Filimonas lacunae: one gene and its partner. The protein of the gene in region 1 interacts with the protein of each later gene in a pairwise test. Links are inferred from orthologs where the notes say so. Each region holds a gene or a part of one and is shown on either strand. Other genes may lie near its edges. The genes, in order: ruvA and ruvC.

Region 1 (7,709 bases):
TGAAAAGCTATAAAGACGCTTTGACCTTACTGGGTGAAGATGCTGAGCGTGAGGGGCTTTTGAAAACGCCTGAACGCATGGCTAAGGCTATGCAATATCTTACGCAAGGGTATGATTTGAACGCTATAGATATACTAAACTCAGCCAAGTTTAAGGAAGAGGTGAGCGAGATGGTGATTGTGAAGGATATTGAATTGTACTCGATGTGTGAGCATCATATGTTGCCTTTCTTTGGTAAAGCGCATATTGCCTATATTCCTAATGGTTATATTACCGGTTTAAGTAAACTGGGCAGGGTGGTGGATGTGTATGCCCGCCGCCTGCAGGTGCAGGAAAGGTTAACCACTCAAATTCTGGAGGCGATTAAAGAAGCGTTGAACCCGCTAGGCGTGGCAGTAGTTATTGAAGCAAAACACCTGTGTATGATGATGCGTGGTGTGCAAAAGCAAAACTCTGTTACCACTACTTCGGCTTTTGACGGCGAGTTTTTACACAATCATATTACCCGTAACGAGTTTCTGAAATTGATTTCATCCGACCTCAGCTAGAGAGGTGAGGAGGAGTATACCCCTTATTTATATGTTTGTGCAGCGGTGCGGATATAAACCAGTTACGTTACGTTTGCAAAAAAGTTTTACATCTGATGAGTAAACATGCTTATATATTCCCCGGACAGGGCAGCCAGTTCAGTGGTATGGGAAAGGCTTTGTATGAGTCTAATGCTCAGGCTAAAGACCTGTTTGAACAGGCTAATGATATTCTGGGTTTTCGTATCAGTGACGTAATGTTTACCGGAACTGATGCGGAGTTAAAACAAACGAATGTTACCCAGCCTGCAGTGTTTTTACACTCTGTGGTAGCATATCGTACTTTAGAGAATGCGGTGCCTGATATGGTTGCCGGTCATTCTTTAGGCGAATTTTCTGCGCTGGTAGCCAACGGTGTTTTATCGTTTGAAGATGCTTTACGTCTGGTAAGCATTCGTGCTACTGCTATGCAAAAGGCCTGCGAATTAACTCCATCTACCATGGCTGCGGTGTTAGCACTGGAAGATGCCAAGGTGGAAGAAATCTGTGCCCTGGTACAAAACGAAACTAAAGAGGTGGTTGTAGCGGCTAATTATAACTGTCCTGGCCAGCTGGTAATCAGCGGTAGCATCAGGGGCATTGATGTTGCCTGTGAAAGGCTGAAAGCGGCAGGTGCCAAGCGTGCGCTGGTATTGCCCGTAGGTGGTGCTTTCCACTCTCCTTTAATGGCTCCTGCGCGTGAAGAGTTGGCTGCTGCTATTGAAGCCACTACTTTTAACACGCCTACCTGCCCCGTTTATCAGAACGTTGTGGCCAGTGCTGTAAGCGATGCAGCTACTATTAAGCAAAATCTGATCAGCCAGTTAACCGGCGCAGTTAGATGGACGCAGAGTGTACAGGCTATGGTGGCTGATGGCGCTACTCATTTTACAGAATCTGGTCCTGGTAAAGTGTTACAGGGATTAGTAGCAAAAATTGAGAAATCTGCTATTACTGATGGTGTTTCTTAATGTAATACCTGAATAATATTTATAAAAAGCGGCTGTTTCATTGAAGCAGCCGCTTTTATTTTGCGCAGATATAATCAGTATTAAATTGCATCTGATGTGATGCGCCAAGAGGAACTTATAGTTTTACAAGGCTGCCGGTTACACATTCACACTACAATTCACCCATTCTCCATCGAAGCTGGCGTTGAGCTTTTTGTAGAAGTTAATAGCGGGTTCGTTCCAATCTAACACCTGCCATGCAATGGCGGCTAAGCCGCGGGCTTTAGCTTCGGCAAACAGTTGCTCAAACAGCATGGCTCCTACGCCTTTACCACGCCATGATTCGGTCACCAACAGATCTTCCAGGTACATACGCTGCCCTTTCCAGGTGCTGTACCGGATATAGTAAAGGGCAAAGCCTATAATGTGTAGTTCTGGGCTGCCGGCAGTTACCGGGGCTTCGGCTACAAAAGCCCACCACACGGGGTTGGGGCCAAAGCCGCTTTCTTCAAAATGTTCCAGGGTAACGGTTACTTCCTCCGGAGCTTTTTCAAATAACGCAAGTTCATTCACTAATTCCATCAGCCGCGGACAATCTTCTTTCCTGGCTCTGCGTATTGTTATTGTCATTATTGCAAATTAGTGATTTTGCTTATTCTGCCAGCGTCCATATACTGGAGCGACTGAGCAAAGAGAAGCCACAGATAAAGCCTTTGAGTTTGAGTTCTTTGCCGTTAACCGTAAGTTTACCGCAATAGGTTTTACCACTTTTAGGGTCGTAAACGGTGCCGTCTTCAAATATGTTACTATCGTCTTTGTCTTGCGTAAAGGTTTTTAAAATCACGAAGTTGAGGAGTGGAACATTGCGCTGGTTTTCTTTGGGGTTTTTCACATCGGTGCGTGGTTTACCGTGTTCATCAACAGGCTCCTGCAGCCAGACTATTTTTCCGTAGTATTTGCCATCTACGGCTTTGTAAATCTGGATTTTGGAAGTTTTTTCAGCGTTAAACCATATACGTTCTATCGATGCTTTCTGAGCCAGGGCGGTGAAACAGATGCCGTAGGTAAGCAATGTGGCGATTATTTTTTTCATATTAACAGGCTTTCTCTTTCTAAGTTACTGTTTTTAGTGTCTATAGCCATAAAAAAAGCGGCTATTACCAGGTGTAATAGCCGCTAATAATGTGTTAAGTTCTATTTGTTTAGCCGTTATAAGCCCACTTAATCCAGGTAGCACCCCAGGTAAACCCACCACCAAAGGCAGCCAATACCAAGTTGTCATCTTTTTTCAGTTGCTTTTCCCACTCCCACAAACACAAAGGAATAGTGGCAGCGGTAGTATTGCCATAACGTTGAATATTGATCATTACTTTTTCCAGTGGCAGTCCCATACGGGTTCTGGTAGCGTCGATGATACGCAGGTTGGCCTGGTGTGGTACCAGCCAGGCAATGTCATCGGCCGTGAGGTTGTTACGCTCTAATATTTGTGCACCTACATCGGCCATGCCGGATACTGCATATTTGAAAACGGTTTTACCTTCCTGGAAAGCGTAGTGCTCACGGTTGGTAACTGTTTCAATACTTGCTGGTTTCAATGATCCACCGGCTTTCATATGCAGATAGTGTCTGCCGTTGCCATCGCTTTTTAAAATGCTGTCTCTTACACCGTAACCTTCTTCGTTAGGTTCCAGCAATACGCCGCCGGCACCATCACCAAAGATTACGCAGGTGTTTCTATCAGTGTAGTCAATGATGGCACTCATTTTATCTACACCTATTACAATCACTTTTTTATAACGACCACTTTCAATGAAAGCAGCTCCTGTGGTAAGGGCATATAAAAAGCCGCTACAGGCGGCACTTACATCAAATCCAAAGGCGTTTACAGCACCTACTTTATCAGAAACGATATTAGCAGTAGCAGGGAAAACCATGTCGGGGGTTACAGTAGCGCAGATAATGCAGTCAATCTCTTCGGCGCTGATGTTTCTCTTTCTCAGAATTTCTTCTACTACGGGAGCTGCCATGTCGCTGCTGGCTTTGCCTTCCCCTTTTAAGATACGTCTTTCCTCTATTCCGGTTCTCGCGATAATCCATTCATTATTGGTATCTACCATTTTCTCCAGCTCCTGGTTGGTAAGTCTATATTCAGGAACATAGCCTCCCACGGTGGTAATGGCTGCACTGATTTTGTTCATGCTGTGAATTCAATTAAAGGTGCCAAAGGTATTGACAATTCATTAATATGGTTTTTCAATTTTTAAGGGGGTATAGAAATAAAAAATTTAATGACTAAGTGACTATTATTTACGTCTATTAGGTAGAAAAACCCCTATTTTTGGTATAACTCGGTATATGATAGCATTTGTAAGAGGCATTTTTGTGCACAAAACCCCGGCCCAGGTAATTGTAGATGTGAATGGTGTAGGATATGATTTACATATTAGCCTTCACACCTTTTCAGTTATCAGTAATATGGAAAAGGGACAATTGTACACCTATTTGCATATTACCGAAAATGGTCAAACGCTATATGGGTTTTATGAGATGCGGGAGAAAGAACTTTTTCTGCAGCTGATTAGTGTTTCGGGTGTGGGTGCTTCTACAGCGCGTATGATGTTATCGGGGATGAAACCTGACGAAATAGTGAAAGCTATCGTTCAGAGCAATGCAAAACAACTGGAAGGAATTAAAGGTATAGGCAAAAAAACGGCAGAGCGCCTGGTTTTAGAGTTAAAAGATAAGCTGAACAAACAAGCTCCTGACCTGTCCATTTTGTCGCAGGCCGACGCTCAGCAATATTCTATGGAATCAGACGCCTTAAACGCCCTTGTAAGTTTAGGAATAGCCAGACCAACTGCAGAACAGGCTTTAAAGAAAGCATTAAAATCCAATCATCCTACAGAAGAAACTACACTGGAATCATTAATTAAACTGGCCCTGAAAAATATTTGAGCCTATAGACATAATTCTACTTAACCAGAGCTTAAGAGTAAATTGATAACCCGTAACTATAGTTTTCGGTTTTACTGGATAACCATGCTGGTATGCTGCCTGTTGGGCACACTACGTGCATATGGTCAAAAGACCGATTCTCTCCGCTTTCCTATACAAGATAGGAGGGGCGATCCTTTTGCTGCCCCCAGGTCAAATCCATTTGATATAAAAGATACTTCTTACTTAAAACGTACTATAGAATACGACCCGGTAACGAAGCAATATTATATTATAGAAAAGGTAGGTAACACCTACTATCGCAAACCTACTTATCTCACTTTTGATGAATTCTGGAAACTGCGCTCGCAGCAGGCAGAAAGAGATTATTTCAGTCAGCGTTCCCAAACCTTATTTGATCTGAATAAAAAGGTGCAACGTCCTAAGATGCGTTTGTATAACAAATTATTCGATCGCATTTTTGGGGTGGACAGTGGTGGTTTAAAAGTAAATATTAAACCGCAGGGTAATGTGGATTTATTGTTGGGCTACCAGGGGCAAAGAATTGACAACCCCACTTTACCGGAAAGAGCGCGTAAAACAGGTGGCTTTGATTTTGATATGAATGCCAACCTGAACGTGGTAGGTAACATTGGTAACAAACTGAAATTGCCCATTAACTATAACACGCTCGCCAACTTTGATTTTGAAAACCAGATTAAGCTGGATTATAAAGGGATGGATGATGAGATTATCCGTAGCATTGAAGCGGGTAACATTTCTTTCCAGAGCAAGGGTACGTTAATGTCGAGTGTGCAAAGCTTATTTGGTGTAAAAACCTCCTTGCAGTTTGGACGCTTAGGCATAACTACAGCATTGGCTAACGACCGTAGCCAGAAACAGTCACTTGCGTTACAAGGCGGTGGATTAAAGCAAACACTGAATAAAAAACTGGACGACTACGAAGAAAACAAAAACTATCTGTTAGGCCAGTATTTCCGCAATACCTATAATAAAACCATGAGCAACCTGCCTGTAGTAAACAGCCAGGTGCAGATTTTGCGTATGGAGGTTTGGGTAACCAACCGTACCGGTGCTACTACAGAAACAAGAAACATTGTTGGTTTGATGGACCTGGGTGAGAGTGCTCCCTATAATCCCAATATTAATTCTTTAACATCCAGTGCGCTGCCACAGAATGGCGCTAACGATTTATATGGTTTCCTGGCGGGGAATGAGAACAACCGTAACCCCAACCTTATCAGCACTATACTACAGTCGAGAAACTTTAAACCGGTGAATGACTTTGAAAAAACATTTGCCCGTAAGTTGAACAGCACTGAATATTACTTTAACCCGCAAGTGGGTTTTATTTGTTTAAATCAACAATTGCAGAGTGACCAGGTGCTGGGTGTGGCTTATCAATATACCTACAACGGCCGTGTGTACCAGGTGGGGGAATTTTCGCAGGATGTTGCGGTGGATTCTTCTAAAGGCATTCAAAAGGTATTGTTTGTAAAACTGTTGAAAGCTACTTCTGCCAGGATAAGTCTGCCTATCTGGAAGCTGGCAATGAGAAACGTATACTCACTGGATGTTACGGGTATTCAACGTCAGGATTTTAAACTGAACGTATTGTACCAGGATCCTAGCGGTGGTTATAAGCGCTACTTACCGGAAAGCTCTCCTGATGTAGAAGGTAAGTCGTTATTACGCATAGTGAACCTGGACCGTTTGAACAGCCGTAATGATCCTTTGCCTGATGGTGAGTTTGACTTTGTGGAAGGATTTACGGTATTATCTCAGCAGGGTAAAATCATCTTCCCGGTGCTGGAGCCTTTTGGGCGCGATCTGGATACACTGGCTTTTGCCGGACAACCCCAGTCACTAAAAGACAAGTACGTATTCTACCAGTTATATGATTCTATTAAAGCCATTGCGCAAACCTATGCCAACGTGGACAGGTTTGTGGCGCAGGGATCGGTCAAGGGGAGTTCGTCATCAGAGATTTATTTAGGGGCGTTGAACGTTCCGCAAGGTTCGGTGAAAGTGACGGCGGGCGGGCAGTCGTTGATAGAGAACACGGATTTCGTAATTGATTATAACATGGGTACGCTGCGGGTGATTAACCAGGCTATTCTTACCTCGGGCGTTCCTGTAAACGTACAGTTTGAAAATAATGCCACGTTTGGTTTGCAGCAGAGAAGCTTTATGGGGGTACGTCTTGATTATGCTGTTAACAAGCAGCTGGCTATCGGGGCCACCTATGAAAAATTGGCAGAGCGTCCATTCTTTACTAAAGTAAACTATGGCGAAGACCCGATCAACAACTCCATGTATGGTTTCGACTTTAACTATCGTTCGGAGTGGCCGGGCTTAACAAGAGCTTTGAACAAGTTGCCGTTTTATAATTCCACCACCATGAGTACTATCAATGCTTATGGTGAGATAGCTGCGTTAAAACCAGGGCATGCTGCACAAATTGGTAGTGGTACACAAGGTGCAGTATATATAGATGACTTTGAAGGTAGCACCAGTAATATTGATATCCGCTTTCCCACCACTTCGTGGGTGATGGCTTCTACGCCATCGGGTAATGGTTTATTTCCGGAAGCTACTTTAACTGATTCTATCGCTTATGGTAAAAACAGGGCAAAGTTCGCCTGGTATAATATTGAACCTATTTTACAAGATGCCAGTAACGTGAACAACCCTTTACGAGGTAAAGGCTTTGATCTTACTGCTCCTTATGTACGTGCTGTATATACGAAAGAATTGTTTCCACAAAAAACAACCAATATTACGGATGTACAGTCAACAACTTTCGACCTGGCTTTTTATCCTAAAGAAAAAGGTCCATATAACTTTAGCAACACTACCACTGATCTTACACCGGAAGGTGTTTTAAAAAATCCACAGCAGCGTTGGGGTGGTATCATGCGTAATATTGATCAAACCGATTTTGAAACAGGCAATATAGGCTTTGTTGAATTTTGGGTTCAGGACCCTTTTATTAAGCAGCCGGGCAGACCTGGTGGTAAACTGTACATTAACCTGGGGGACATTAGTGAGGATGTATTAAAAGATGGTCGTCGCTTTTATGAAAATGGGTTAAGCACGCCTACTCAAACTACGTCGGTAGATAGTACTTCTACCTGGGGACGCACTCCTGTTAACCCCATTCAAATTACACAGGCATTTAGTAATGATCCTGCCGACAGGGCTTACCAGGATTTGGGTTTTGATGGTTTGGACGATG
Region 2 (7,670 bases), 6.2 Mb from region 1 along the record:
ATGGCCGGCTTTCAAAGCGGCTACACTTTGCTGTAATGATTGAAGCGCGTATTTGCCACCTATGTCGGTTAATTGTCCTGGTGTTATCTGCACTTCTTCTTCCCAGCAGTTCACTATATTCAGCTGTTTGTGGTTCAGGCGTGTAAGGTCTTTTGCTGCCTGATAGGGTAAGTTGATATCGGGTAAAGCTTTTTTGTAAAAATTGATGCTTTTGTTGTTGGCAAAAACAACAGGTACGCACATGTCCATGATGCGGGAATCGCTCAGGGTTTTAATAATCAGCTCTGTTCCTATTCCATTCAAATCACCACAACTGAAACCTATAACGGGTTTTTGCAATTCATTGCTCATTCATTACAATTTGATGCGTAAAAATACACCTTTTAGCAGGTTTAATAGTAAATATTGGTGAATGCCGGTAATTTTGCCCAATGCAATACACGCTTAAAAAAGCACTTGGGCAGCACTTTTTACGGGATGAGAATATTTGCCGGAAAATTGTAGACGCTGTGCAGCAGCAACCGTTTACACAATTGGTGGAAGTGGGGCCTGGCGGAGGGGCGCTTACCAAGTATTTATTAGAACTGCCGGACATTGATTTTAAGGCAGTAGAACTGGATGAGGAAAAGGTAGTGTACCTGGAACATACTTATCCGCAGATAAAAGGAAAAATTATACATCAAAGCTTTTTGGATGCCGATGTGCCATTCAGCGGCTCCTTTATGGTGGTGGGTAATTTTCCCTATAATATTTCTTCACAGATATTATTTAAGGTACTGGACTGGAAAGAACAGGTGCCGCATGTAATAGGCATGTTTCAAAAGGAAGTAGCCCAGCGGGTAGCTTCCAAACCAGGCAATAAGGTATATGGCATTTTAAGTGTGCTGATACAGGCTTTTTACGATGTGGAATATTTGTTTGATGTGCCGCAGGGATGCTTTAACCCGCCGCCTAAAGTAATGAGCGGGGTAATAAGGCTTACCCGTAAAACGGAAGTAGCAGCCATGCAGAGTCATAAATATTTTGTTACCCTGGTAAAGGCGGCATTTAACCAGCGACGTAAAATGTTGCGCAACGCCACCCGTAGCTTGTTTACCGAGGAGGTGCTGCAAGATCCTATTTTTGATAAAAGGGCCGAGCAATTATCCATAGCAGATTTCGCTGCCCTTACTTTCCGGATGAAATAGCGTTTACTGAATAAAACTGAAGAGATGAAAAGCAAGGTGATAGTAACGGCCAAAGTGCATGAGTACCTGGTAGATACACTGGAGAAGAACAACTATGAGGTGCAATATGTTCCGGCAGTTACTTATGATGAACTGGCAGGCCTGATGCAAGATGTGACAGGATTAATAGTAACTACCAGGCTGAAAATAGATAAGGCTATACTGGACGCTGCCCCTATGTTAAAATGGATAGGGCGTTTAGGTAGTGGCATGGAATTGATTGATGTGTCGTATGCCGAAGCAAAGGGTATAACCTGTGTAAGCAGCCCGGAAGGCAACCGGAACGCGGTGGCCGAGCATATGCTGGGCACTTTGCTGGGCCTGATGAATAAGCTGCATACTTCTTTTGATGAAGTAAAAGCGGGTAAATGGTTGCGCGACGAAAACAGGGGTACAGAGCTAACCGGTAAAACGGTGGGTATCATTGGGTTTGGTAATACGGGGCAGGCTTATGCCCGTTTGTTAAAGCCCTTTGATGTAAGCATTCTGGCCTACGATAAATATAAAAATGGCTTTGCCAAAGATGATATTCACGAAGCAGGGCCAGAGCATATTGCTAAATATGCCGATGTTATCAGCCTGCACCTGCCTTTAACAGAAGAAACATTTCATTATGCCAATGATGCTTTCTTCAGCAAGCTGGAGCGTAAACCCTACTTTTTAACGGCCTGCCGCGGGAAAGTAACGGATACAGCTGCATTGATACGTGCACTGGACAAAAACCTGATTACAGCTGCCGGAGTAGATGTGTTGGAAAATGAAAAACTGGGAACCTATACGGCGCAGGAAAAGGAACAGTTAGAGAATTTATGTAGCCGTAAAAATGTGCTGGTAACCCCGCACATAGCAGGTTACAGCCACGAAGCCTATTTTAAAATGGCGAAGGTGGTGCTGGATAAACTGGGCATTTTTTAACATTTGTCATTTTAAATACCCGCCTAAAAAGAGTATATTTGTGACTTTACATATTTGCAACGCTACAGTTTTGCTGTGGCGTTGTATTTTTTTTATCCCTCATAAAACAAAGATTTACTATGAGTGACGTGATGTATGTAACCAAAGAGACACTCGAAAAAATGAAAGAAGAGCTTCAACGGATGAAAACCGTTGACCGTCCGGGTGCTGCCAGAGCTATTGCTGAAGCACGCGAGAAGGGAGATCTTCGTGAAAATGCGGAATATGACGCTGCCAAAGAGGCTCAAGGTATACTGGAAGCTAAAATGGCGCTACTGGAAAGCCAGATAGCGAGTGTTCGTGTGGTAAGCACTGACGAGATTGATACGAGCAAAGCTTCTATATTAACGAAAGTGACTATTACCAATGTAGCCACTAAAAAAACGGTTACCTATCAGCTGGTAGGAGAAAAAGAAGCAGATCTGAAGCTTGGAAAAATATCTATCAGTTCGCCTATTGGTAAGGGGCTTTTAGGTAAAGTAATAGGAGATATTGCAGAAGTGCACGCTCCCAATGGAACGATGAAATTTAAAGTAGAAAATATTTCTATTTAGCCTTTACCGGCAGGTTGTTATGCCTGAACATTATACAAAGGGCTGTTCTTAACCGGACAGCCTTTTTTGTGCTTGGGATGCGGCACGATTTTAATTAATTTTCCTGTTTTAAACAGATACAGATCTATGACACTTTTTTCAAAAATCATTGCCGGCGAAATACCTTCCTATAAGATTGCAGAGAACGATCGCTTTTTTGCTTTCCTGGATATTTTTCCTGCCACAGCAGGGCATGTGCTGGTAGTGCCTAAAATAGAAACAGACCGGATATTTGATTTGCCTGTAGAGTACCTGGAAGGCATACTTCCTTTTGCGCAACCTATTGCCAAAGCCATTCAACAGGCTTTTCCCTGCGACCGGGTAAATATTTTAACCCTGGGTTTTGAAGTGCCGCATGTGCATGTGCACCTGATACCTATGAACGGCATGGGAGATGCAGATATACTGGCGGGTAAAAAGAAGGCAGAACCGGAAGAGCTGGCTGCTGCCCAGGCAAAAATTATCACTTATTTATAGAAATCCGTCCCGGATTTTTGGCAATAAAATCTTCCCAGCCTTTCAGGCCTTTGGTGGCTTTGCCTAAAGGAGAAGTAAGCTGGTAATGATGACACAACGCTACAGCAAGGGCATCGGTAGCATCGAAATAAGCGGGCTTTTCGTCCAGCTTTAAAATCTGCTGTAACATTTTCCAAACCTGTTCCTTGTCGGCGTTGCCGTTACCTGTAATGGATTGTTTTACCTTTTTGGGTGGATACTCTGTTACAGGTATGCTGCCTTGCATAGCAGCGGCTATAGCCACGCCCTGGGCGCGTCCCAGTTTTAACATACTTTGTACGTTCTTTCCAAAAAAAGGCGCTTCAATAGCAAAGTGGCTGGGTTTATGCAGGGCTATTAACTCACACACTTTTGTGTGAATTTTTTCTAATCGCTGGTAAATATCTTTATGCATCCCCAGTTTAAGCACATCCATCACTATCATTTCGGTAGTGCTGCCGCGAACAGCAATAATAGCATAGCCCATAATAAGCGTGCCCGGGTCTATGCCCATTACTATGTAATCAGGTTTCTTCATCCGCTGTGAAAATAAACCATCCCCTGTTATAAATAATTGTTTTACCGTAGGTTTGAATAAAAATAGAACGAAGCTGAAGCGTAAGTATAAGATATTGCTAAACTATATTGTTGGTCCTGTACTGTTTATCATTTTAACGTACGCTATGTATAAGCGTATACAAAATCAGGCAAATTTTCATTCTTCCTGGGATGTTATTAAGCAGTCCTTTCTGGGGCCAAAGCAATGGATGTTTTGGGTGGTAATGGCGTTAAGCCTTGTAAACTGGGGCATTGAAGCGCGTAAGTGGCAGGTGCTGGTGGCGCCTGTGCAGCATATTACTTTATGGAAGGCTTTTAAGGCGGTGCTGTCGGGGCTGGCGCTAAGCCTGTTTGTGCCTAACCGGGTAGGGGAATATGTAGGCCGCATCCTGTATATGGATGAGGGTAATCGTTTGCGCTCTATTGCTCTTACCTTAATAGGAAGTGTAAGCCAGTTGATAGTAACCCTGGTGGCGGGTATTGGTGGGTTAATATACCTGCGTTCCTATGTGCTTACGGAAGGACGGCAATTACAGGGGCTTTCTGCTTTCTGGTTCGATGGCATGCTGTATGCTATTATTGTAGGCACTGTTTTACTATTGCTGGTATATTACAAATTATCCCGTATCACATCCATTATAGAGCGCATTCCTTTTGTTTCTAAATACAGCTTTTTTATACAAAAGGTAGAAACCTTTCATTGGAAAGAGTTAACCAATGTGCTGATGTTGTCTGTAGTGCGTTTTGTGGTATTTACTGCTCAATATTTATTATTGATGCAGGTTTTTGAAGTGCATATTGGTATTATAGATGGTTGGTGGATTATTTGCGTAATGTTTTTGGTGCTGGCCATTGTACCTACTATTCCTATTGCCGAATTGGGTGTAAGAGGACAGGCGAGTTTACAATTATTTGGTTTGCTAAGCACAAATACTATTGGTATTATTGCTACAGCTGCTGGTATATGGGGGATTAACTTAATATTACCATCATTGGCCGGAAGTTTGTTTATATTGAGTATTAAACTATTCAGAAAATAACCGTGAAAAAATTTACAATTCTGACACTGTGTATGGTTTGCTGGCTCAAGCTGTCTGCGGAGAATGATTTATGTGGATTACGTAATACAGCTTTTCAGCCTGGTGAATCTATTACTTACAACATCTTTTATGCTGTTGCAGGCATTTATGTAAATGCAGGAACTGCTTCCTTTTCCAGTACGCTGGAAAGGCTCAACAATACGCCGGTGTATCACATACTGGCGCAAGGCACTTCTAATTCCAGCTACGACTGGATATTTAAGGTGCGCGATAAGTATGAAACATATTTTGATACGGGTAGTTTGCAACCGCTCAAGTTTGTGCGCAATATTGATGAAGGCGGTTATAAGAAATATGAAAACGTCACTTTTAACCACCAAACCAACACTGCCATTACTACGGAAGGGGTGTATAAAGTGCCTGGCTGTATCCAGGATGTAATAAGCGCTGTATATTATATGCGCAATATCGACTTCAATAAATACAATGTTGGCGATAAAATACCTTTCAAAATGTTCCTGGATAATGAAGTGTATGATTTATACATCCGTTACCAGGGGAAGGAAACGGTAAAAACCAAATATGGTAAGTTTCGCGCCATCAAGTTTAAACCACTTTTGCTGAAAGGCACGCTGTTCCAGGGCGGGGAAAAAATGAACTGTTGGGTAACAGACGACCCTAACCATATTCCTTTACGTATTGAAACTCCTATAGTGGTAGGTAGCATTAAAGTAGATATGATGCAATACCGCAACCTGCGGCACCCTATGTCGTCTTTAATTTCCTGGTAATTATATTTCGTTCAGGGCAAACGTAGTACCTAAGCGAATGCCCTTCTCCGTCATTTGCAGTGTGCAGCATTCATGTATAGGATCGTGCTCCAGGAAAAGGATATAATTATTATCCACCGCTTCCTGTAAAAAAGCTGTTTTTTCATTCAACGTTTCCAATGGGCGCATATCGTAAGCCATTACATAAGGCAATGGTATATGACCAGTAGAAGGTAACAGATCGGCCATGTATAAAATGGTTTTGCCTTTATAGGTGATCTGTGGCAACATCATGCTGCTGGTGTGCCCATTTACATACCGTATGGTGATGTTGTCGAGGAAAGGCGTTTGAGAAGTATATATAGGCGTTTCCAACGGACCATTGATAAACTGTAGCTGGCCACTTTGCTGTATAGGTAATATATTCTCTTTCAGAAAAGATGCTTTCTCCCGTTGATTAGGATTAGTGGCGCTTTCCCAATGCGTTTGGTTACTCCAGTAAGTAGCGTTTTTAAACGCAGTGCTTAGCTGGCCGTTGGTATTGAGTATAGCACCCCCTACATGGTCAAAATGCAGGTGGGTAAGTATTACATCTGTAATGTCATCCCGGTGAAAGCCATGTTTGGCCAAGGAGGAGTCTAAAGTAGCATTACCATGTAAATAGTAATGGCTAAAGAATTTGGTGTCTTGTTTATTGCCAATACCTGTGTCAATTAATATCAGGCGTTTGCCGTCTTCAATTAACAGCAGGCGCATAGCCCATGTACACATATTGTTTTCATCAGCCGGGTTTAGTTTATTCCATATGCTTTTGGGCACTACACCAAACATAGCGCCACCATCCAGTTTAAACAGTTCCGTATCAATTGTGTACAGTTTCATATGCTATTGTATTGCCGCTTTTTTTTCCTGTTTCAGTTTGCCAATGGCAAATAACATCAGAATGAAAGCTATGATAAAATAAAGGCCCAGCGCTAATACCGAGTTGCGCATGTTGTTGCCGGTGATTTGCTCAATAAAACCAAAGCTGGTCATACCTATTACTATCGCCAGCTTTTCCGTTACATCATAAAAGCTAAAGAAAGATGCGGTGTCTTTGGTTTCGGGCATTAGCTTGGCGTAGGTGCTACGGCTAAGACTTTGTATACCGCCCATTACCAGGCCAACGCTACCACCCAGTATAAAAAACTGCATGTTGTTTTCGGCTTCTGTATAATAAGCGCCAATGCAAATGCCTACCCAAATGAGTATCACTACCGCCAGCACGCTCAGGTTGCCAAAGCGGCCGGAAAGTTTACTCATTAACCAGGCACCGGCTATAGCCACTATCTGGATGATAAGCGTGGTAAGTATTAAAATATCGGTAGGTAAATGCAGGGTTTTGCTACCAAAGATGGCAGCTGCCAGCATTACAGTTTGTACTCCCATGCTGTAAAAGAAGAAAGAACGCAAAAAGCGTTTTAATACAGGTAAGCCCTGTAGCTGCTTCCATACTTTTTGCAGTTCCTGAAAGCCATGTTTGATAACAGAGCCATTGCGTGCAACCGTGGAAGGGGCAGAAAGCGGCAACCGTTTAAAGGGAATTTGTGCAAAGCCCAGCCACCATAACCCTACCAGTACAAAAGAGATACGGGCGGGAAAGTATTTGTATTGCGGATCGGCTGGAATAAAAAACAACTGTGGCTTCATTACTATTATAAAGCAAACAATCTGCAGCAGCACGCTGCCTATATAGCCGTAGGCAAAACCTTTGGCGCTTACCCTGTCCTGGTCTGGTTCTGCGGCTATTTCGGGCAGGTAGGCGTTGTAGAATACCTGGCTGCCACAATAACCTACAGCTGCCAGCATAAAAAACAACATGCCTGCTTCCAGCACAAAAGGACTGAAACCGGTGGGCTCAAAAGCGGCATTCATAGAAGGTGTTAACATAAACAGTGCACAACAGCTGAGCGCACCCACATAACAGAAAAACTGCATGAACTTTTTCTTGTTGCCCGAATAGTCTGCTATAGAACTTAATACAGGGCTTATGAG

Evidence for each region.
Region 2: the proteins of ruvA (region 1) and ruvC interact in binary tests that used the Escherichia coli proteins (3 or more experiments, as listed by UniProt). The link is inferred for Filimonas lacunae from one-to-one orthologs.

The regions. Positions count from the first base shown.
Region 1 is NZ_AP017422.1:198,774-206,482, forward strand. The notes cover bases 2,889-5,671. They hold ruvA (Holliday junction branch migration protein RuvA), read left to right. Parts: upstream 2,889-3,871; coding sequence 3,872-4,471; downstream 4,472-5,671. Other genes in these bases: FLA_RS00825 (beta-ketoacyl-ACP synthase III), read right to left, coding at 2,889-3,714; sov (T9SS outer membrane translocon Sov/SprA), read left to right, coding at 4,556-5,671. Outside these bases: GTP cyclohydrolase I FolE, read left to right, coding at 1-548; fabD (ACP S-malonyltransferase), read left to right, coding at 644-1,537; FLA_RS00815 (GNAT family N-acetyltransferase), read right to left, coding at 1,676-2,146; FLA_RS00820 (DUF2147 domain-containing protein), read right to left, coding at 2,169-2,609; more of FLA_RS00825, read right to left, coding at 2,719-2,888; more of sov, read left to right, coding at 5,672-7,709. UniProt on the Escherichia coli protein: The RuvA-RuvB-RuvC complex processes Holliday junction (HJ) DNA during genetic recombination and DNA repair.
Region 2 is NZ_AP017422.1:6,385,755-6,393,424, reverse strand. The notes cover bases 2,022-4,765. They hold ruvC (crossover junction endodeoxyribonuclease RuvC), read right to left. Parts: upstream 3,807-4,765; coding sequence 3,237-3,806; downstream 2,022-3,236. Other genes in these bases: FLA_RS25030 (lysylphosphatidylglycerol synthase domain-containing protein), read left to right, coding at 3,952-4,765; FLA_RS25040 (HIT family protein), read left to right, coding at 2,861-3,250; greA (transcription elongation factor GreA), read left to right, coding at 2,261-2,734; FLA_RS25050 (NAD(P)-dependent oxidoreductase), read left to right, coding at 2,022-2,141. In the rest of the region: 4-hydroxythreonine-4-phosphate dehydrogenase PdxA, read right to left, coding at 1-351; 16S rRNA (adenine(1518)-N(6)/adenine(1519)-N(6))-dimethyltransferase RsmA, read left to right, coding at 432-1,187; more of FLA_RS25050, read left to right, coding at 1,212-2,021; more of FLA_RS25030, read left to right, coding at 4,766-4,866; FLA_RS25025 (DUF3108 domain-containing protein), read left to right, coding at 4,899-5,657; FLA_RS25020 (MBL fold metallo-hydrolase), read right to left, coding at 5,658-6,518; FLA_RS25015 (MFS transporter), read right to left, coding at 6,522-7,670.